Regions from separate parts of the Micromonospora sp. NPDC005087 genome, predicted to be linked through region 2. Evidence: riboswitches for the same ligand, from Rfam matches in the RefSeq annotation. Region 2 holds a riboswitch; the other holds the start of a gene.
What was found. A riboswitch is a leader RNA that binds a small molecule or an ion and turns the genes downstream of it on or off. The one in region 2 is predicted to bind thiamine pyrophosphate.
Positions count from the first base shown of each region.

Region 1: another riboswitch for thiamine pyrophosphate. It lies ahead of thiE (thiamine phosphate synthase); the one in region 2 lies ahead of ACFYPS_RS08605 (ECF transporter S component).

Region 1 is NZ_JBIALB010000004.1:531,237-541,965, forward strand. It holds gene ACFYPS_RS13650 (ThuA domain-containing protein) at 1-1,474, opposite strand, end outside; TPP riboswitch at 1,786-1,895, shown strand; gene thiE (thiamine phosphate synthase) at 1,890-2,516, shown strand; gene thiO (glycine oxidase ThiO) at 2,510-3,724, shown strand; gene thiS (sulfur carrier protein ThiS) at 3,715-3,915, shown strand; gene ACFYPS_RS13670 (thiazole synthase) at 3,912-4,691, shown strand; gene ACFYPS_RS13675 (thiamine phosphate synthase) at 4,688-5,458, shown strand; gene thiD (bifunctional hydroxymethylpyrimidine kinase/phosphomethylpyrimidine kinase) at 5,455-6,240, shown strand; gene thiC (phosphomethylpyrimidine synthase ThiC) at 6,258-7,850, shown strand; gene ACFYPS_RS13690 (hypothetical protein) at 7,908-10,729, opposite strand, start outside.
Region 2 is NZ_JBIALB010000003.1:82,913-93,641, forward strand. It holds gene ACFYPS_RS08590 (hypothetical protein) at 1-310, shown strand, start outside; gene ACFYPS_RS08595 (energy-coupling factor transporter transmembrane component T) at 388-1,188, opposite strand; gene ACFYPS_RS08600 (ABC transporter ATP-binding protein) at 1,200-2,615, opposite strand; gene ACFYPS_RS08605 (ECF transporter S component) at 2,729-3,319, opposite strand; TPP riboswitch at 3,396-3,500, opposite strand; gene ACFYPS_RS08610 (alpha/beta fold hydrolase) at 3,604-4,434, shown strand; gene ACFYPS_RS08615 (AAC(3) family N-acetyltransferase) at 4,465-5,265, shown strand; gene ACFYPS_RS08620 (SIS domain-containing protein) at 5,262-6,011, shown strand; gene ACFYPS_RS08625 (DUF6328 family protein) at 6,148-6,648, shown strand; gene ACFYPS_RS08630 (acyl-CoA dehydrogenase family protein) at 6,769-8,775, shown strand; gene ACFYPS_RS08635 (hypothetical protein) at 8,810-8,977, opposite strand; gene ACFYPS_RS08640 (hypothetical protein) at 8,988-9,605, opposite strand; gene ACFYPS_RS08645 (Fur family transcriptional regulator) at 9,920-10,318, opposite strand; gene ACFYPS_RS08650 (metalloregulator ArsR/SmtB family transcription factor) at 10,318-10,614, opposite strand; gene ACFYPS_RS08655 (metal ABC transporter permease) at 10,658-10,729, opposite strand, start outside.

The DNA.
Region 1 (10,729 bases), on a different contig from region 2:
CCGGCGCGAAGAGGTTACCCGCCGGGACGGTGTACGTCCCGTCGTCCTCCGGGTGGATCCGGATCACCTTGCCGCGCAGGTCGTTGGTGTTGCCGGAGGTGCGCTGCGCGTCGTAGTCCTGGCGGCCCGGCCGCTCGTCGAGCGGCGAGTACGCGCTCGACTCGAACGGGTTGGTGTTGTCGCCGGTGGCCAGGTACAGGTTGCCGACGCTGTCGAACGCCATGCTGCCGCCGGCGTGGCAGCAGGTGTTGCGCTGGGTGTCGACCCGCAGCACCTGCTTCTCGCTGGCCGGGTCGATGGTGTCGCCGGTCACGGTGAACCGGGACAGCAGGTTGCGCGCGATGCCGTCGTTCGGGGCGTGGTAGAGGTACACCCACCTGTTGGTGGCGAAGTCCGGGTCGAGCCGGATGCCGATCAGTCCGTCCTCGTTGCCGGTGAAGACGTCCAGGTCGAGGGCGGTGAACGTGCTGCCGGTGTCCGGCTTGACGACCTGCACCCGGCCGTCCCGCTCGACGTAGAAGACCCGCCCGTCCGGGGCGATGTCCAACTCCATCGGGTTGCTGGTGTTGCTGTCCAGGGTGACCTTCTCGAAGCTCGCGGTCTTCGAGGCGCCGCAGTCGGCGTCCGCCACCCCGGCGGCGGTCCGGATCCCGCCGAGCAGGTGGGAGAGGAACTCCGGCTCGGCGTACGACTCCCGGGTGTGCCCGCCCCCGGTGTACCAGGAACGGCCGCCGTCGAAGTCCTGGCACCAGGCGATCGGGTGGTCGGCGCCCATCGCACCGGCGCCCGGGGTGTAGCTCTTCTCGTCCAGGCTGGCCAGCACGTGCACGTCCGGCCGGGGGTTGGTCTGGTAGTTGTACCACTCGTCGAAGCGGGACCAGCGGTCCGGAAGCTCGGCGGTGGACGGGTGGGCGTGGTCCTCCACCTTGACCGTGGCCTGCTGGTTCGCGGGGTGGTTGGCGAAGTACGCGCCGACGAGGTCGCCGTACCAGGCCCAGCTGTACTCGGTGTCCGAGGCGGCGTGGATGCCGACGTAACCGCCGCCGGCACGCACGTACCGCTCGAACGCGGCCTGCTGCTCGGCGTCCAGCACGTCGCCGGTGGTGGAGAGCCAGATCACCGCCCGGTATTTCGCCAGATTGGCGTCGGTGAACGCGCCACCGTCCTCGGAACTGTCCACGGTGAATCCGTTGGCCTCGCCCAGTTGTTGGATCGCGGCGAGCCCGGTGGGAATGGAGTCGTGGCGGAAGCCGGCCGTCTTGGAGAACACCAGGACGGAGAAGGGATCGGCCGCAGCCTTTGGCGCCTTCGGCGGCACCTGGCTGACCGGGGCCGCGGCCGGCGTGTTTCGCGGGGGGACCTGGGCGGCGGCCGGAGCCGCCTGGGCGGGCAGCCCGAACAGAGTTGTCGAGGCCAGGGCCAGGGAGATCAGGGTCGCGGTGATGGGTACTCGGGCACGACGAGAATGGGACACGCCGCCTCCTATGTCGCGGTGGACAGGGATCGCGGGGGCCGGCTCGCCGAAGACCGTCCCAGATGGAGCCGGTGCGAATGCCGTGCCAGGGCAACCACGCCAGCATTTTGTCGAATCGCTGAACAAATTAATTCGGTTGGATCAATGTCCGGCAAGATGCCGGCGGGTAACGGTTCTGCAACGGTGGGCGACATTCCGAACAGGACCGCATGAAGCGCCCAACGGATCTCGCCGAGCGGTGTGGTTTTCGCCCGCCGGCCGCCGGCCGACCCCGCCTTGGCAGACGGCCGGAACTGTCGTACGGTGACACGCAAGTAACCCACGGGAGTCCGGTGTACCGGGCTGAGAGGGGGGCTGACAGCCCCCGACCGTCGAACCTGATCCGGGTAATGCCGGCGCAGGGAGGAGCGTTGCCGTGCCGTCCCTCGGGCGACTGCATCTGATCACCGACACCCGACCCGGGCGGGATCCACTCACCGTGGTCCGGGCCGCCCTCACCACGGCCCGAGCCGACCTGGTGGTGCAGGTCCGGGTCGAGGACTCCGCCACCGACCGCGAGGCGTACGACCTGGCCCGGCGGGTGCTCGCGCTCTGCGCGCCGTACAGGGCGACCTGCCTGGTCAACGACCGGTTGCACGTGGCGTTGGCGGTGGGCGCCGCCGGTGGACACGTCGGTGCCGACGACCTACCGGTCGCCGCCGCCCGCCGGGTGCTCGGCCCCACCGGCGTGCTCGGGGCCACCGCCCGGGCACCGGAGACGGCGATCGAGGCCGTCGCCGCGGGAGCCAGCTACCTGGGCGTCGGGCCGTGCCACGCCACCAGCACCAAGGCCGGGCTGCCGGACCCGATCGGCCCGGCGGGGGTACGGGCGGTCAACGACGCGGTCGACGTTCCGGTGATCGCGATCGGTGGGGTGACCGCCGCCCGGGTGCCGGCGCTGCGAGCCGCCGGGGCGTACGGGGTGGCGGTGGTGGGCGCGGTATCCGCTGCCGCCGACCCGGCCCGGGCCACCGCCGAGCTGCTCGGGGCGCTGACGTGTTAACAGGGGGCCCTTCCTCTACAGAATCCGTTAACAAGGGGCCCTTCCTTGCGGACGTGGCGGTGGTGGGGGCGGGGCCGATCGGGTTGGCGATCGCCTGGCGGTGCGCCGCCCGCGGACTTCGGGTGGTGGTGCACGATCCGTCCCCCGGGTCGGGGGCCTCGGCGGTGGCCGCCGGGATGCTCTCTCCGGTGGCCGAGGCGTACTTCGGTGAGCGGCAGCTGACCGGGCTGCTGCTGGCGTCCGCCGCCCGGTGGCCGGCGTTCGCGGACGAGCTGACCGAGGCGAGCGGCGTCGAGCTGGGCTACCGGACCGAGGGCACCCTGCTGGTCGGGCTGACCGCGGACGACCTGGCCGAGGCGCGCCGGCTCTGGGCGTACCAGCAGGGGTTGGGCCTGCCGGTCACCCCGCTGCGCCCCACCGAGCTGCGCGACCGCGAGCCGGCGCTCGCGCCGCGGGTGCGCGGCGGGGCACTCGCGCCCACCGACCACCAGGTCGACCCACGGTTGCTGGTGCCGGCGCTGCGCACGGCCGCGCAGCGGGCCGGCGCGGTGCTCGCCCCGCGGGCGGTCCGTTCCCTCGCCGAGGTGGACGCCCGGGTCACCGTGGTCGCCGCCGGCTGCGGCGCCGCCGCCCTCACCGGCCTGCCCGTGCGGCCGGTGAAGGGCCAGATCCTCCGGCTACGCGCGCCCGGCGGCGCCGCGCCGGGCTTCCGGCACGTGATCCGGGGGTACGCCGACGGCGAGCAGGTCTATCTGGTGCCCCGCGCAGACGGCGAGGTGGTGCTCGGCGCGACGGTCGAGGAGCGGTCGGACACCACGGTCACCGCCGGCGCGGTGCTGCGCCTACTCCGTGCCGGCGTCGACCTGCTCCCCGAGCTGGCCGAGTACGACCTGGTCGAGACGGTCGCCGGGCTGCGTCCGGGCACCCCGGACAACGCGCCGATCCTCGGGCCGCTGTCCGACCGGCCGGACGTGCTGGCCGCCACCGGGCACCACCGGCACGGCATCGTGCTCACCCCGGTCACCGCCGACCTGATCGCCGACCTGGTCACCACCGGCGTGCCCGATCCGCTGCTCACGCCCTTTCACCCGGGCCGGTTCGCCGCCGCCGGCCCGGATCCCACCAGCGCGGCCGGTCGGCTGGCCGGGCCTGGTGCGGCCGATGTCGGCGCACCTGATCGGACGACAGAGGAGGACCGGTGGAGTTGACGGTGAACGGGACCGGGCGCAGCGTCCCCGGTGGAGCGTCGGTGGCCGATCTGGTCAGCGACATCGCGCCGCAGCAGCGCGGGGTGGCGGTCGCGGTCAACGGCGAGGTGGTGCCCCGAACCGGCTGGCCGACCACGGCGCTGCGCGACGGTGATCGCGTCGAGGTGCTCGCCGCCGCGCAGGGCGGGTGACCGGCGTGCCGTTCGAGCTGGGTGGGGCGACGTTCACCTCGCGGCTGATCCTCGGCACCGGCGGCGCCGCGAACCTGCACGTGCTGGAGCAGGCGATCCGGGCGTCCGGCACCGAGCTGGTCACTCTGGCGCTGCGCCGGGTGGACACCGCGCCGGGCAGCGCCGGTGGGCTGCTGGAGCTGCTGGACCGGTGCGGGGTACGGCTGCTGCCGAACACCGCCGGCTGCCACACCGCGACCGAGGCCGTGAAGGTGGCCCGGCTGGCCAGGGACGCGTTCGACACCGACTGGATCAAGCTGGAGGTGATCGCTGACGAGCGGACCCTGCTGCCCGACGGGGTCGAGCTGCTCCGCGCCGCCGAGGAGCTGGTCGCCGACGGATTCACCGTGCTGCCGTACACCAGCGACGACCCGGTGCTCGCCCGCCGGCTGGCCGACGTGGGCTGCGCCGCGGTGATGCCGGCCGGCGCGCCGATCGGCTCGGGGCTCGGCATCGGAAACCCGCACCACATCCGGCTGATCCGGCAGGGCGTGGACGTGCCGGTGATCCTGGACGCCGGCATCGGCACGGCGTCCGACGCGGCGCTGGCGATGGAGCTGGGCTGCGACGCGGTGCTGCTGGCCAGCGCGGTCACCCGGGCCGCGGACCCGGTCGCGATGGCGACCGCGATGCGGTACGCGGTCGAGGCGGGTCGGCTGGCCGCTGGCGCCGGCCGGATCGCCCGCCGCTTCCACGCCCTCCCGTCCACCCCCGACGAGGGAAGACCCGACCTGTGACCCCCGAGCGCGTCCCGCCCGGGTGCCCGGCAACCCTGCCGTCGGGCGTTGTCGTGCTGACGGATCGGCGGGTGGCGCGGGGGGCGCTCGATCAGGTGGTGGCGGGGGCCGTTGCCGGGGGAGTGCGCTGGGTGGTGCTGCGGGAGAAGGACCTCCCCCGCGCCGAGCGCGCCGCCCTCGCCGCCGACCTGCGCGCGATCCTCGCCGATGCCGGCGGAACCCTGATCGTGGCTGGCCCCGACCCGCTCGGCGGCGACGCCGTCCACCTGCCCGCCGCCGGCCCGTACCCGCCCCCGACCCACCGGCTGGTCGGCCGCTCCTGCCACAACCAGTCCGAGCTGCACCGGATCACCACCGAGAACTACGCCACCGTCTCCCCGGTCTACCCCACACAAACCAAACCCGGCTACGGCCCACCCCTGCACCCCGAGGGCCTGCGAAAGCTGATCCAGGCCAGCCCAACACCGGTGCTGGCGCTGGGCGGCGTGGAAACCCCAGATCAGGTGATCGCCTGTATCGAGGGGGGAGCAGCAGGAGTCGCGGTACTAGGCGCAGTCATGCGAGCCGAAGACCCAACCGAAGCAGCCACCACCCTGACCAGGGCCTTCACGAAGGCGGTCACCCCGATGACGCAAACCCGGCGCGGAGGCGCCCAGGTCCCCACGACGGGGCTGCGGCCGACCGTGCCCACGCAGGGATCAAGCCTGACCGCCCGGAGTGGGCACGGTCGGCCGCAGCCCCAAACCGCAACCAAGGAGGAGCCGTGACACCGACCACAATCCTCACCATCGCCGGCTCCGACTCCGGAGGCGGCGCCGGCATCCAGGCCGATCTCAAGGTCTTCGCGGCGCTCGGCGCGTACGGCACCAGCGTCCTCACGGCGGTCACCGCGCAGAACACCCGGGGCGTCGACGCCGTCCTGCCGCTGCCCCCGCGCACGGTCACCGAGCAGCTGGACAGCGTGCTCGCCGACTTCACGGTCTGCGCGGTCAAGACCGGGATGCTCGGCAATCCCGCCGTCGCCGACGCCGTGGCCGAGGCCGCCCGGGACGGCCGGCTGCCCCAGCTCGTCGTCGACCCGGTGCTGGTGGCCACCAGCGGCCACCGGCTCGGCGTGGTGAGCGCGGTCGAACGGCTCCTGCCGTACGCCAGGGTGGCGACGCCGAACTGCGCGGAGGCCGCCGCCATCACCGGACGCCCGGTGGACGACGTGGCCGGGATGGTCGCGGCCGCCGAGGCCCTCGCGGCCGGCGGCCCGAAGTACGTGGTGGTCACCGGCGGTGACCTGGACGCGGGCGAGGCGGTCGACGTGCTGCACGGCGGCGGCCACACCACCCTGCTGCGCGCACCCCGGGTGGACACCCGGCACACCCACGGCACCGGGTGCTCGTTCTCGGCGGCGATCGCCGTGCGGCTCGCGCTGGGCGATCCGGTGCCGGCGGCGGTGGGGGTCGCCAAGGAGTACGTGCTCCGCGCACTGACTGGAGCGCGGGGTTGGGAGCTGGGTGCGGGCCGTGGGCCGCTGGATCACTTCGGCTGGTCCGCTTGATCACCAGGGAGGCTGTCATGCAGGCACGAGGCAAGGTGTACGTCGAGGGGTCACGGCCCGATGTCCGGGTGCCGTTCGCGGAGGTGGCGCTGACCGGTGACCATCCGCCGGTGCGGCTCTACGACACGTCCGGTCCCGGCTCGGACCCGGAGGTGGGGCTGCCGCCGCTGCGCGGGCCGTGGATCGCCGAACGGGGTGACGTCGCCCCGGCGCGGGGCGCGGGTACGCCATTGGCCGGGGCGGACGGGCGCCGACCGACCCAGCTCGCCTACGCGCGGGCCGGCGTGGTGACGCCCGAGATGGAGTTCGTGGCGATCCGAGAGAACGTCGACCCGGAGCTCGTCCGCGCCGAGATCGCCGCCGGCCGGGCGGTGCTGCCGCTCAACGTCAACCACCCGGAGTGCGAGCCGGCGATCATCGGCAAGGCGTTCCTGGTCAAGGTGAACGCCAACATCGGCACCTCGGCGGTCAGCTCGTCCGTCGCCGAAGAGGTGGAGAAGCTGACCTGGGCCACCCGCTGGGGTGCGGACACGGTGATGGACCTGTCCACCGGCAAGCGGATCCACGAGACCCGCGAGGCGATCGTGCGGAACTCGCCGGTGCCGATCGGGACGGTGCCGATCTACCAGGCCTTGGAGAAGGTCGGCGGCGACCCGGTGAAGCTGAGCTGGGAGGTGTTCCGGGACACCGTGGTCGAGCAGGCCGAGCAGGGCGTGGACTACATGACGGTGCACGCCGGGGTGCTGCTGCCGTACGTGCCGCTCGCGGTGAACCGGGTGACCGGGATCGTCTCCCGGGGCGGCTCGATCATGGCGGCCTGGTGCCTGGCGCACCACGAGGAGAACTTCCTCTACACCAACTTCGCCGAGCTGTGCGAGCTGCTGGCCCGCTACGACGTGACCTTCTCCCTCGGCGACGGGCTGCGGCCCGGCTCCATCGCCGACGCCAACGACGAGGCGCAGTTCGCCGAGCTGCGCACCCTCGGCGAGTTGACCAAGGTCGCCTGGGAGCACGACGTGCAGGTGATGATCGAAGGGCCCGGGCACGTGCCCATGCACAAGATCAAGGAGAACGTGGACCTCCAGCAGGAGTGGTGCCACGAGGCGCCGTTCTACACGCTCGGCCCGCTGACCACCGACATCGCGCCGGCGTACGACCACATCACCTCGGCGATCGGCGCCGCGATGATCGGCATGTTCGGCACCGCGATGCTCTGCTACGTCACCCCGAAGGAGCACCTGGGCCTACCGGACCGCGATGACGTCAAGGCGGGCGTGATCGCGTACAAGATCGCGGCGCACGCCGCGGACCTTGCCAAGGGCCATCCCGGCGCGCAGGCGTGGGACGACGCGCTGTCCAAGGCGCGGTTCGAGTTCCGCTGGGAGGACCAGTTCAACCTGTCGTTGGACCCGGAGACGGCGCGCTCGTACCACGACGCCACGCTGCCCGCCGAGCCGGCGAAGACGGCGCACTTCTGCTCGATGTGCGGCCCGAAGTTCTGCTCCATGAAGATCACGCAGGAGCTCAAGGAGTACGCGGCCCGCGGCATGAAGGACAAGTCGGCGGAGTTCGTCTCCGGCGGTGGAAAGGTCTACCTGCCGCTGGCCTGATCCGCCTACCCCGCGCCGGCCGCCCGTGCACAGGCGAGCCCGCGCGGGGCTGCGGGGTCAGTCGCGGTGGTGTCGTCCGGTGGAGCGCAGCGAGCGGCGGCCGTTCTCCTGCTCCGGCTCGTTGTCCGCCACCGGCTCGCTCAGGCCGCTGACCCAGTCGACGAACTCCTCGTCCTGTGCCGGCAGCGGCTCGGTCGCCTCCGGTGCGGCCGGGCTCTCCTCGTCGGCGCGGGACCGGTTGCGGCGGAACAGGCCGCCGAGCCGTCCCCGGCGGGAGGGCTGCTCCGCGTCGTTGCCGGCGCCCGGTGCGGCGTCGGCGCTCGCCGGACCGTCGGTATAGACGCCGGTCTGTTCCGGCACCAGCGGAGCGGCCGCGGTCGGGGAGGCCTGTCCCGCCGCAACGGTCGGAACAGGCTCGGCGGCCAGGTCCGGCGTGCCGGCCGCCCGTCGCCATCGGGTGGCCGCCCGGTCCGACGCGCTGCGCGGGACAGCCGGTGTGGCTGTGCCGTTCGGTGTGGCGGTGCCGTTCGGGCTCGACGCTCCGGCGGGAGGTGCCGGGTCGCCGGCCGAGGGCGAGTCGGTCGACGCCGGCCAGGTGGCGCCCGCCGAACTTTCCAGCGGGTCTGCCGCCCCCTCGCGGCGTGCGGTGGTGAACGCGTCCCAGGTGCTGGCCCTGCTCAGGTCCGGCAGGGGTGCCCGGTGCCGGGGGCGCAGCGTCCGCTCGGTCGGCTCCTCCGGGCTGATCGGGGTGTCCGATGCGGAAGGTTCCGGGGCGCCGGCCTGTGGAGGTGCCGTCCACGCCGGGGTGACCGGCCAGGCTGGCGCGGCCGGGGTCCACCGATCCGCCTCCGGGGTGGCTGCCGCCGGCCGGATCAGAGGTCCGGCGGGACCACTCGCGGTCGCGGACCGTTCGGTGTCGGTGTCGGTGGTCCGGGGCGCGACCGCGGCTGCGGAATCACCGCCCGGGTCGGCCGCCGTCGGGCCGATGGTGGCGGGGCTCGCCGCCGGGTCGGTGGTGGCGGGGCTCGCAGGGCCGGTGGTGGCGGCCGGGGTCGCCGCGGGCGTCCCGGCTCCCGGACCGGGCTCGGTGCCCGGGGCGTCCTCGCCGGGGCGGGACCCGTCGGTGGCCGTGCCGGTGCCGTCGGTGGCCTTGGCTGGCCGGGTGGTTCTTCTGGCGCGGCCTGCGGTCGTGGACCTGCCCGGGTCGGCGGCGACCTCCGGGTCGGACGGCGTCGTACCGTCGGCCAAGTCTGCGGTCGTGGCGGCCGGTGCGGCCTTCGGCTTGCGGGTCCGGCGCGGCTTGGGCGCCGGTGCGTCGGCCGTGCCGTCACCGGCAGTGCCGGCGCTCTCGTTGGTCGTCCCCGCGCTGGTCGTGCCGGTGCTCTTGCTCGCCGCGCCCGTGCTGGTCGTGCCCGCGCTCGCTGTGGTCGTGCTCGCGCTCGCTGTGGTCGTCTCCGGGCTCGCGCTGGTCGCGGCGGTGGTGCCGTCGATGGTTGAGTGGTGGCTCGTCGCGTCTTCGCCGGTCGGCTGGGCCGTGCCGGTGGTGGCCGTCGCCGCGGTGCTGGTCGAGCCGTCGTCGCCCGGACCGCCCTTCGGAGCGGTGGGGTTCGGAGCGGTGGGGTCGACGCCGACCGGACCGTCCTGGGCCGGGTCGTCGGTGCTCGGCCCGCCCCTGCTTGGCGTGGTCGTGGCCGGCTCGCCCCTGCTTGCCTTGGTCGCGGCCGGCTCGTGCGTAGTGGCCGTCGTCGCGGGGTCACCGAGGTTGTCGCTGTGGTGGCGGGGACCGCCGGCCGGTCGGGGCAGGGGAGTGCCGGTCGGGTGAGCCGGCACCGACCCGTGTTGGCCGATTCCCGAGGTCGCCGGCCAGTCCCAGTGGGCCGGGACGGTGCGGACGGCACCGGTGCTGTCGGCGGCGCCCGGGTCACGTCCGGTGCTGTCGGCGGCGCGCGGGTCACGTCCGGCGCCGGCGCTGGCCAGGTCCGTGCCGGTGGACTCGGCGGCGCCCCGGTCGTCTGCCGCGTCTGCCGCGTCGGCGCCGGGTAGGGCCGGGCCGGCGGGCAACGGGCGCAGGATGTCGGTCGGCTCGATCGCCCGTCGATCGGCGGTGCGGGTACGCGCCGGCCAGCGCAGCAGGGCGGCGGCGGCCGCGCCGAGCGCGCCGGCGAGGATCGCGATCAGCGCGCCGTAGTAGGGGGTGGTCTGGTAACGATCCACCGCGTCGCCGGGACCGGCGGTCAGGTAGGCGAACGCCACCAGCGCCGGGCCGGCCACCCCGGTGGCCCCGCTGACCAGGGGGACCTGGCCACGCCAGCGGGCCAGGCCGGCGGTCGCCACGCCGGCCAGCAGCGCCGTGAGCGGCAGCAGGACCAGCGCCAGCCGTTGCGCCGCGCCGTCGTCCAACCAGCTCGGCTCGAGGACGCCGAGCCGGACCGTGGGCAGCGGGCCGACCGTGCCGAGCGACGGCAGGACGGAGACCAGCGCCAGCACCCAGACCGCACCGGCCACCGCCGCCATGTTCCAGCCCAGCTCGGGCCGGAGCAGGACGGCGATCGCCGCGCCGGCCCCGATCACCGCGCCGAGCACGGCGCAGATGCCGACCGCCCAGACCGGGTCGACGGAGATCAGTTCGGCTGCCCGGGCGGGCTGCATGCAGAGCGGAGCGACGACGGTGGCGCCGAGCGCGGCCGCGGCGCCGATGGCCAACTGCCGGCCGGTGCTGACCGGCGCGGCGTCCCGGCGGGCCAGGCGTCCGGTGAGGACGGCACCGGCAACGGCGGCGTTCGCGGCGAACCAGCCCACCCAGACGAGCTGGGCCGGCCACTGATTGACGGTCGTGCCGGTGAAGGCGCCGGTGAGTCGGACGATGCCGAATCCGTACG
Region 2 (10,729 bases):
TCCGGCCGTGTCGACCCGGTCCGACCTGCCGGCCCTGCCGGTCAAGTCGGCCCTGCCGGCGATACCGGTCGAGCCGGCCCGGCCGGTCGGGGTGCCACCGGCCGTCGAGGTGCCGGCGGCGATCGACGTGCCCGTGGTGGTCGACGTGCCGGCGGCGCTGGACGTTCCCCCGGTGGTCGACGCGTCGTCGGTGGCCGGGCGGTCGGCGGCGCCCAAGGCCGGCCCGCCGCTGCCCGGGGCGGCCCGCTCCGCCGGTGGCAAGAGCCAGCGAGCCGGTCAACCTCGCCGCTACGCCTTCCGCCGCAGCTGACCGGCCCCGCCCCGCGAGAATCGCGGTTGCCGCCTCCGCCGCAGCGGGGGCGGCAACCGCAGGATCGTGGGGGAGCCTCAGCCCAGCAGGGGGCGGAAGGTGCCGAGCAGCACGCTCACCGTCAGGGCCGCGCCGGCCAGCGCGACCGCTCCGGCGATGAGCAGTCCGTCGGCGAGGCCGAAGGGCTGACGGCGGGCCACGGTGCGGGGGGTGCCGGCGTCGAAACCGCGGGCGTCCATCGCCACGGCCAGTCGGGTGCCCCGACGGATCGCCCCGACCAGCAGCGCGAACCCGGTCGAGGCGAACAGCCGCAGCTTCGCCGCCGGGTTACGTCCGGCGTCGACGCCCCGCGCCCGCCGGGCCATGCTGATCATCTGCCACTCCTGACCGAGCAGCGGCACCAGCCGGAACGCTGCCAGTGCCCCGATGGCGAACCGGGCCGGCGCCTTCGCGTTCTGGATCAGCGCGTCCGCCAGGTCGGTGGGGTCGGTGGTGGCGAAGACGATGACGCCGGGCAGTGCGACCGCGAGCACCCGCAGGATCAGGCCGAGCGCGGTGAGCAGCACTCCGGTGGTCACCAGCACCGGCCCCGCGTCCAGCAGGACCCGACCGGACCGGTCGGAGGCGAAGAGCACCAGGGTGACCAGGATGCCGACGGCGCTGACCAGCAGCGGCCAGGCCCGCCGGGCCAGCACCCCGTAACGGATGCCGAACAGCGGCAGCACGGCGAGTTCGACGGCGATGGCGATCGCCGGGGCCACCGGGTCCAGGGTGGCCAGCAGGGTGAACGAGAAGACCAGCGCGGCGGCGACCTTCGCCACCGGGTTACGGCGGGCCAGCGGCGCACCGGGCGCGGCGACCGGCTCGATGCTGATCATCGAGCGGCCGGTCACGATCGCTCCAGGGTGACGGTGCGGTCGGCGAGCGCGGCGACGAAGTCCGGGTCGTGGGTCACGGTGACCACGCCGTGCCCGGCGTCGCGGAGATCGGCGAAGAGATCGACCAGCTCCCGCCAGGTCCGCCGGTCCTGACCGAAGGTGGGTTCGTCGCAGATCAGCAGGCGGGGCGCGGTGGCCAGGGCGGTCGCCACGCTCAGCCGCCGGGCCTCCCCACCGGAGAGGGTGTACGGGTTGGCCGCGGCGAGCCGGGTCAGCCGCAGCCGGTCCAGCAGCCCCGCCACGGTCTCCTTGACGGCCGCCTCGGGCTGGCCGGTCCGGCGCGGGCCGAGCGCCAGCTCGTCGAAGACGGTGCTGGTGACGAACTGGTGCTCAGGGTCCTGGAACACCGACCCGATCCGTCGCGCCAGCGCGGGCGCCCGCCACCGGTGCGGGGCGGTGCGGTGGTCCGGCCCGGCCAGTTCGGCGGACGCGGTGACTCGGCCGGCACCCGGCCGGAGCAGCCCACCGAGCAGCAGCGCGAGAGTCGACTTGCCGGCCCCGTTCGGCCCGCGCACAGCGAGCGCCTCGCCGGCGCGTACCGCCAGGTCGGTGGGGGCCAGCCGGGGTGGCAGGCCGAGCCGGTCGGCGGTGAGCAGCAGCTCGCCGGGGGCGGCGGTCGCCCGCCGGATGGCCACGGGATGACCCGGCACCCAGACGCCCTCGGCGGCGAGGGCGGCGCCGTGCGCGGCGAAGACCGCCGCGGGCGGGCCGTCCGCGCGGACCCCGCCGCCGGGCTCCAGGACGACCACCCGGTCGACCAGCGGAAGCGCCTCGGCGACCCGGTGCTCGACCAGGACCAGCGTGGTGTCGGCGTCCAGCGCGCCGGCCACCGCCCGCCGGACGAGGTCTGCCCCGGCCGGGTCGAGGTTGGCGGTCGGTTCGTCGAGCAGCAGCAGGCCGGGGCGCAGGGCCAGCGCACCGGCGAGGGCGAGGCGTTGCTGCTCGCCGCCGGAGAGCGCGGCGGTGGGCCGGTCCCGGTCGTACGGGAAGCCGACCCGGCGCAGCGCCTCGTCCACCCGGGGCCAGATCGCGTCCGTCGGCACCCCCCGGTTCTCCAGCCCGAAGGCGACGTCGTCGCCGCTACGGGCCATCACCAGCTGGGTCTCCGGGTCCTGGAAGACGATGCCGACCCGTTCCCGACCCTTGCGCGGGTCGAGCCTATCGATCTCGACGGTGCCCTCCTGCTCGCCGGAGTCCTCCGGCAGCAGCCCGGCCAGCGCGCTGAGCAGCGTGCTCTTGCCGGCCCCCGACGGGCCGAGCAACAACACCCGCTCCCCAGCCTCGACCCGCAGGTCCACACCGCGTACGGCCCACGCGAGCCGCCCGGCGTGCCGCCACCCGAACCCCCGTAGCTGGACCCCGCTCACCACACCCCCCTTCCCCCGCCCGGGCCGCTCTCACGTCGTTGATCAAGAGGTTTACGTCAGTTCGCCGCCCCTTGTTGACGCAAACCTCTTGATCAACGGGGAAGACGTGGGGGTCAGATGGCGGCGCGGTCGCGGGCGACCGGGAAGCGGTCCAGGACGCCGGTGTCTGCCATCGCGCGGGTGAGGACCCAACCGCCGACGCCGGCGATCACGGTGGCGCTGACGATGGTGAGCAGCGCGTACGGGATGCGGTAGTCGACCAGCTCGTACTCGGCGTTCCAGACGAAGAAGTCGAACAGCGCGGCGCTGAGCCCGGTCAGCGCGCCGGCCAGCGCCGCGGTCGGCAGCCGGAACGAGCGGTACCGGAAGGCCGCGAAGGCCAACTCGGCGCCGAGGCCCTGCACGATGCCCTGCGGGATCACCGTGCCGGCCCACTGGCTGCCCAGCAGCGCGGAGAGGACCGCGGCGACCGTCTCGCAGTAGAGCGCGGCGCCGGGCTTGCGGATGACCAGGCCGCCCACCACGGCCGGCATCAGCCAGACGCCGTAGATCAGCGTCTGTGCCGGCGGGAAGAAGGCGAACGCCCCCTCGGTGGCGCTCCAGACCAGGCCCCAGGCCCAGAAGATGACGCCGAAGGCGACCGCGATCACCGAGGCGACCACGATGTCGATGGTGCGCCAGCGGTTGGTGTCGCTGTGGTTCATGTGAATGCTCCCAGTTCTGACTGCGAACCAGGAGAAGACGCACGCCGCGCGCCCGGTGGCACCGGACGGCGGCGCGGCTGGAGGTCGACCGAACTCCCTGCGCTGGCATTACCCAGATCAGGTTCGAGGGTCTGCGGGCGTGCCCGCACTCTCAGCGCTGTGCGCTCCCCTGTCGGATGTGAAGTTGTCTCGCTGACGCTAGCACCGACCAGGGGTACCGGCCCAGCAGGGCGTCCCGCCGCAGGGTCCGGTTCAGGAGACTTCGGCTGGGTAGGCTGACGATCATGCGGGTTGACGCACGGGGTCTCAGGTTCGACGTACGCGCCGGTGGTCCGCCGGACGGCGCGCCCGTCCTGCTTTTGCACGGCTTCCCCCAGCACTCCGGCGAGTGGGACGAGGCCGCGACGGCGCTGCACACAGCCGGGCTGCGCACGTACGCGCTGGACCAGCGGGGCTACTCGCCGGGCGCCCGGCCGGCGGCGGTCCCGGACTACCGGATCCCCGAACTGGTCGCCGACGCGGTGGCGGTGCTGGACGCGCTCGGGCTGGACGCCGTCCACCTGGTCGGCCACGACTGGGGTGCGATCGTGGCCTGGGCGCTGGCCGCCCGGCACCCCGAGCGGGTCCGTACGTTGACCGCGGTGTCCGTGCCACATCCGGCAGCCATGGCGCACGCGCTCGCCACCGACGGCCAGCAGAAGGCGCGCTCGTCGTACATCGCGTTGTTCCGTAAGCCGGGCAAGGCGGAGAAGGTGCTGCTGGCGTGGAACGCCACCGCACTGCGCAAGTTGCTCACCGGGGTGGGCGACGCGTCCCGGGTGGACCACTACGCCGACCCGATGCGCGAGCCGGGCGCGCTCACCGCGGCGCTGAACTGGTACCGGGCGATGTCCCGCGCCGACCTGGCCGGCGTCGGCCCGGTCGCGGTGCCCACCACGTACGTGTGGAGCGACCGGGACATCGCCATCGGCCGGACCGCCGCCGAGGCGTGCGCCGCCAACGTCACCGGGGACTACCGCTTCGTCGAGCTGCCCGGCGTGAGCCACTGGATCCCGGACGCCGCGCCGGGCCCGCTGGCCGAGGCGATCCTGGCCCGAACCAGCGGAACGGCCTGAGCCATGGCGGTCGGGAGGCACACCGTGACGATGGACGCCGGCGGGCCGGGGACCCGGCGCTCGATCGCCGCGCAACTGCGCATGCTGGGCGTACGCCCCGGCGGGACGCTGCTGGTGCACGCCGGGCTGCGTCAGCTGGGTTTCGTCTGCGGTGGTCCGCAGGCGCTGGTGCTCGCCCTGCGCGACGCGCTCGGCCCGGACGGCACGATCGTGGTGCCCACCCACACCCCGGACAACAGCGACCCCGCGCAGTGGCGCGACCCGCCGGTGCCGGTGGACTGGTGGCCGCTGATCCGCGCCGAGATGCCCGGATTCGATCCGGCGGTCACCCCGAGCCGATTCATGGGCGTGTTCGCCGAGACGGTCCGCGGCTGGCCCGGAGCGCTGCGCAGCTCCCATCCCCACGTGTCGTTCGCCGCCCTCGGCCCGGCCGCCGAACAGGTGGTCGCCGGGCACACCCGGGCCGACATGCTCGGTGAGGGCTCCCCACTGGCCCGGCTCTACGACCTCGACGCCCACGTGCTGCTGCTCGGTGTGGACCACGCGGTGAACACCTCGCTGCACCTGGCCGAGTACCGCCGTCCGGCCCCACCCCACGAGCAGTTGGGCGCGGCGGTACGCACCGCCGACGGTGGCCGCGAATGGGTGTGGTGGCAGGACGTACGGCTCGACGAGACCGACTTCGACGCGTTGGGCCGGGACCTGGAGGCGACCGGGGCGGTCCGTACCGGACGGGTCGGCACCGGGACCGGGAGGTTGATGCGCCAGCGGGCGGCGGTCGACTTCGCAGTGCAATGGCTCGCCAGCAACCGGACGACGGAGGACGCATGACGGTGAGTGCCGAGGACTACCTGGCCGTGGTGACCGAGACGATCGGCCGGGTGGCCGCGAGTCAGCGGGCGGCGGTGGGGCGGGCCGCCGACCTGATCGCCGACGCGGTGCGCGCTGACGGGGTGGTGCACGCCTTCGGCACCGGGCACTCCGAGGCGTTGGCGATGGAGATCGCCGGCCGGGCGGGCGGTCTGGTGCCGACCAACCGGATCGCGCTGCGCGACCTGGTGCTGCTCGGCGGCGAACCGGCCGACCGGCTCGGCCCGTTGCTGGAGCGGGACCCGGCGGTGGCGCACCGGCTCTACGAGCTGGCCCCGGTGCGACCCACCGACGTCTTCGTGCTCGCGTCGAACTCCGGGGTCAACGGCGCGATGGTGGAGTTCGCCACGCTGGTCAAGCAGCATGGCCACGGACTGGTGGCGATCACCTCCGCACAGCACTCCGGCCGGATGACCTCCCGCCACCCGTCCGGGCGCAAGCTGGCGGACCTCGCCGACGTGGTGCTCGACAACGGCGCGCCGTACGGCGACGCGACGCTGCCGCTGCCCGGCGGTGGCGCGGTGGGCGCGGTCTCCTCGATCACGGCGGCGCTGCTGGCCCAGCAGGTCACCGTGGAGGTGGTGGCCAGGTTGCTGGCGGCGGGGGAGCGGCCCCCGGTCTACCTGTCGGCGAACATCCCGGACGGCGACGCCCACAACACGGCGCTGGAGGCGCGGTACGCGGGCCGCATCCGGCGCGGCTCCTGAGGCTCGTCCGGGAGGGGCCGGTGCCCCGGCGGCGGTCGGGGTGTCGTGAACCTGTTTCGCGCTCGACCGGGTGGGGCACTTGCCTTGCTGGCGGCGGCCCGTACCGCCGGCAGTACCGTCGCACCGGAGGTAGCGCGTGTCCAAGGAGACCGAGAAGCAGCGTTGGCAGCGCAATTTCGCCGACCTGTTGCAGGAGTTGCGGGTCGCCCAGACCGGCGTGCAGATCCTCTTCGCCTTCCTGCTCACCCTGCCGTTCAGCAACGGGTTCGGTCGCACGACCGAGTTCCAGCGGGACGTCTACATCGTCGCGCTGCTCGCCGCGGCCGCCGCCACGGCGCTGATCATCTCGCCGGTGGCGTTCCACCGGGCGCTGTTCCGGCAGGGGCGTAAGCCGGAGCTGGTCCGGTTCGCGCACCGGATGGCCAGCGGCGGCCTCGCCTTCATGCTGATCTCCATGGTCAGCGCGGTGCTGCTGATCACCGACTTCGTGCTGGACCGGCCGATCGCGTTCGTGCTCAGCGCGCTGACCGCGCTCTGGTTCCTCACGTTCTGGGTGGCCCTGCCGTTCTCCCGGCGCAGCTGGGGGGACGACGACATCGACGACGACGATGACGACCCGCGCACCCTCGCCAGCTGAGGCCGGGGCCAGGTATCGAACTCGATCTTCACGGACCGCTACCCCTGAGTAACACCCGGGGGTAGCGTGACGGTAGTCGCGCACGTCGACGCAGCCGCACCGAGGTTCGAGGGGGCAGCCGTGACCACGACGCAGAACGGCCGACCGGCAGCGGACGGCCCCGATCCCGGCACCGCTCCGAACACCGCCGGCGCCGCAGCGCCGTTGCCGAAGGAGGCGGGGCAGGTCTCCGAGAAGGAGGCCCGGCAGGTCGCCGAGGCGGCTCGCGAGTCCGCGTGGGACCGGCCCAGCTTCGGTAAGGAGCTGTTCCTCGGCCGGTTCCGGCTCGACCTGATCGACCCGTGGCCGCGGTCCGACCCGGACGACGTGGCCCGCGCCGACGAGTTCCTCGGCCGGTTCCGCGCCTTCCTTGCCTCTGAAGTGGACGGCGCGGCCATCGAGCGCGACGCGTCCATTCCGGACGCGGTGTTCCACGGGCTGGCCGACCTCGGCGCGTTCGGCATGAAGATCGACCGCGGGTACGGCGGTCTCGGGCTGAGCAACCTGCACTACTGCCGAGCGCTGATGCTGGCCGGCTCGGTCGGCCCGGCGATCGGCGCGCTGCTCTCGGCGCACCAGTCGATCGGGGTGCCGCAGCCGCTGAAGATGTTCGGCACCGCCGAGCAGAAGCAGCGCTTCCTGCCCCGGCTCGCCGCCGGCGAGGTGTCCGCGTTCCTGCTCACCGAACCGGACGTCGGCTCCGACCCGGCCCGCCTGGCCACCACCGCCGAGCCGACCGAGGACGGCACCGGCTACCGGCTCAACGGCGTGAAGCTCTGGGCCACCAACGGCATCGTCGCCACCCTGCTGGTGGTGATGGCCCGGGTGCCGGCCACCGAGGGGCGGCGCGGCGGGATCACCGCGTTCGTGGTGGACGGCGACAGCGCGGGCATCACCGTGGAGCGGCGCAACGAGTTCATCGGCCTGCGCGGCCTGGAAAACAGCCTCACCCGGTTCCACGACGTGTTCGTGCCCGCCGAGAACGTGATCGGCGGCGAGGGCAAGGGGTTGAAGATCGCCCTGACCACGCTGAACACCGGCCGGCTGTCACTGCCGGCGATGTGCGTGGGCGCAGGCAAGTGGGCGCTGAACGTGGCCCGGGAGTGGTCCGCCGACCGGGTCCAGTGGGGCCGACCGGTCGGCGAGCACGAGGCGGTCGCCCAGAAGCTCGCCTTCATCGCCGCCACCACGTACGCCATGGAGACCATGCTCGACCTCTGCTGCCTGCTCGCCGACGACGACCGCAACGACATCCGGATCGAGGCCGCGCTCGTCAAGCTGTACGCCAGCGAGATGGCCTGGAAGATCGCCGACGAGCTGATCCAGATCCGGGGCGGCCGGGGGTACGAGACGGCCGACTCGCTGGCCGCCCGCGGCGAACGACCGGCCGCGGTCGAGCAGATGCTGCGCGACCTGCGGATCAACCGGATCTTCGAGGGCTCCACTGAGATCATGCATCTGCTGATCGCCCGGGAGGCGGTCGACGCACACCTGTCGGTGGCCGGCGACATCATCGACCCGGACGCGGGGTGGGGCCGCAAGGCCCGTGCCGGGGCCCGGGCCGGGGCCTTCTACGCGAGGTGGCTGCCCACCCTGGCCGTCGGCCGCGGGCAGAGCCCGTCGGCGTACGCCGAGTTCGGGCCGCTGGCCGCGCACCTGCGTCAGGTGGAGCGCTCGTCGCGCAAGCTGGCCCGGTCGACGTTCTACGCGATGTCCCGCTGGCAGGGAAAGATGGAGCGCAAGCAGGCGTTCCTCGGCCGGGTGGTGGACATCGGCGCGGAGCTGTTCGCGATGTCCGCGGTCTGCGTCCGGGCGTCCGCCGAGAGGGACAGCCGGCCGGAGAACGTCGAGCTGGCCGACCTGTTCTGCCGGCAGGCCCGGGTCCGGGTGGACGCGCTGTTCGCCGCCCTGTGGGACAACACCGACTCGGTCGACACCGCCGCCGCGAAGCGCATCCTCGACGGCCGCTACGCGGCCTTGGAGGAGGGCGTCATCACCCCGTCCGACGAGCTGCCCTGGGTGGCCCGCTGGGCACCCGGTCCGTCCGCCGCCGACGACGTCCGCCGCCGTATCCCGCCGAAGCCGTGACCGGTGCCGCCCGGCGCGTCGCCGTGCCGGGCGGTCAGCGGGCGACCGCCCAGGCCAGCACCGCCGCCAGGATCAGGCCGTTGAGCACCGCCAGACCCAGGTACGCCGCGGGCGGGATCTTCCTGCCCCGTCGGACGAAGGAGACCAGGACCGCGGCGTAGCCGAGCAGCAGGACGGCGATGACGACCAGGAAGTAGAACACGCCGACGACCTTAGCGGGCCGCTCGGCTCCTGGCGCGCAGGCCGAGCTGCCGCAACTCCAGCGCGGCCAGGGCGTCGACGGTGTCGTCGTCACCGCGCCGCCACGCCTCGGCCACGTCGGGCGCGATCCGGGTCAGCCGGCCCAGTGGCTGGGTGGCCAGCGCGCGCAGGGCGAGCAGGTCCCGGCCGGCCGGCCCCGCGGCCAGCTTCGTGGCCGAGGAGGCCCGGCGCATCCAGCGGACCCGCAGGGGCAGCCACCCGAACAGCACCAGCCCGAGCGGGAAGATCAGCACTGCGATGGCGAGGGCGAGGGCGAGCTGGTCGACCAGGTGCTGCTGGTCACGGCCGGCGTCGGCGAGCGACCGGGCGGCATCGGCGGCCCGCTGGAAGGGCGCGGTCAGCTCGTCGCCGACCAGCGGCACCCGGCCGACCTTGCTGCCGGCGTCGCCCAGGTTGTCGGCGAGCCCGGTGCCGGCGCCCTCCAGCTTCTGCCCGGGTACGGCGAGCTTCTGCACCAGGTCGTGCAGCCAGAGCGCGCCGCGGATCGCGACGTACACCCAGGCGACGACGAGCAGATCGGTGAGCAACTGGCGGGCGGCGGTGGGAAAGCGATCGGCGTAGATCTTCACGCCGGACAGCGTGCCACGAACAGCCCGGCACGACACTCGTCGTCCCGCCCACCACGTCCACGGACCCCACCTCGAAGCCGGTGCTGGTGATCCGTGGATGCGGCTGGTTCACCCGTCGAAGCGTCGTCCGCCGCCGGCGCGGGCGGCATTACCCAGCGCCTTTGCTCTGCTTCAACTGGCGCAACACTTTCGGCCGGCCGCTGTTGCGTGGGTAGAAGCAGAGCAAAGGGCGCGCGGAGGGTGCCCCGGGCCGGGAGGGCGTGCGGAGGGTGGCCGGGCCCGGGAGGGCGTGCGGAGGGTGGCCGGGGCGTTGGTCAGTGGGCGCAGGCCGGGCAGGTGCCGAAGATCTCCAGGGTGTGGCTGACGTCGGCGTAGCCGTGCTGGGCGGCGACCCGGTCAGCCCAGCTCTCCACTGCCGGGCCGGCCACCTCGACCGTGTTCCCGCAGGCTCGGCACACCAGGTGGTGGTGGTGCCCCTCGCTGCACCGGCGGTAGAGGTGCTCGCCGCCCGGCGGGCGCATCACGTCGATCTCGCCCGCGTCGGCCAGCCCCTGCAGTGTGCGGTAGACCGTGGTCAGGCCGACCCGCTCGCCGCGCTGCCGCAGCATCGCGTGCAGGTCCTGGGCGCTGTGAAAGCCTTCCATCTCGGCGAGCAGCGCGCTCACCGCCGAGCGCTGCCGGGTGTTGCGCACCGCGGCGCCACTCTCGCTCATCATCCCTCCCCGGCGTGGCTGACCGCGTCCGCCACGATGTGCGCGACGTGCTCGTCGACCAGGCTGTAGGCGATCTCCCGCCCACGGCGGGAACCCCGCACCACGCCCGCGCCGCGCAGCACCCGCAGGTGCTGGGAGACCAGCGGTTGCGCGGCCCCGAGCTTCTCCACCAGCTCGTGCACGCACCGCTCGCCGTCGGCGAGCTCACTGACGATGGCCAGCCGGATGGGCGCCGACAGGGCGCGAAGCAACTCGCTGGCCCCATCGAACCCCTCGTAGCCCGTCGCGCTGGTCACCCTGCAACGGTAACCAATATCGGCGACATCCCGCTGATCAGGTTCACCCCAGCACAACCTCGTGCGGTTCCGGCGCCGGCGCGGCGGCCGGCGCGGCCCGGCGGCGCAACGCCCG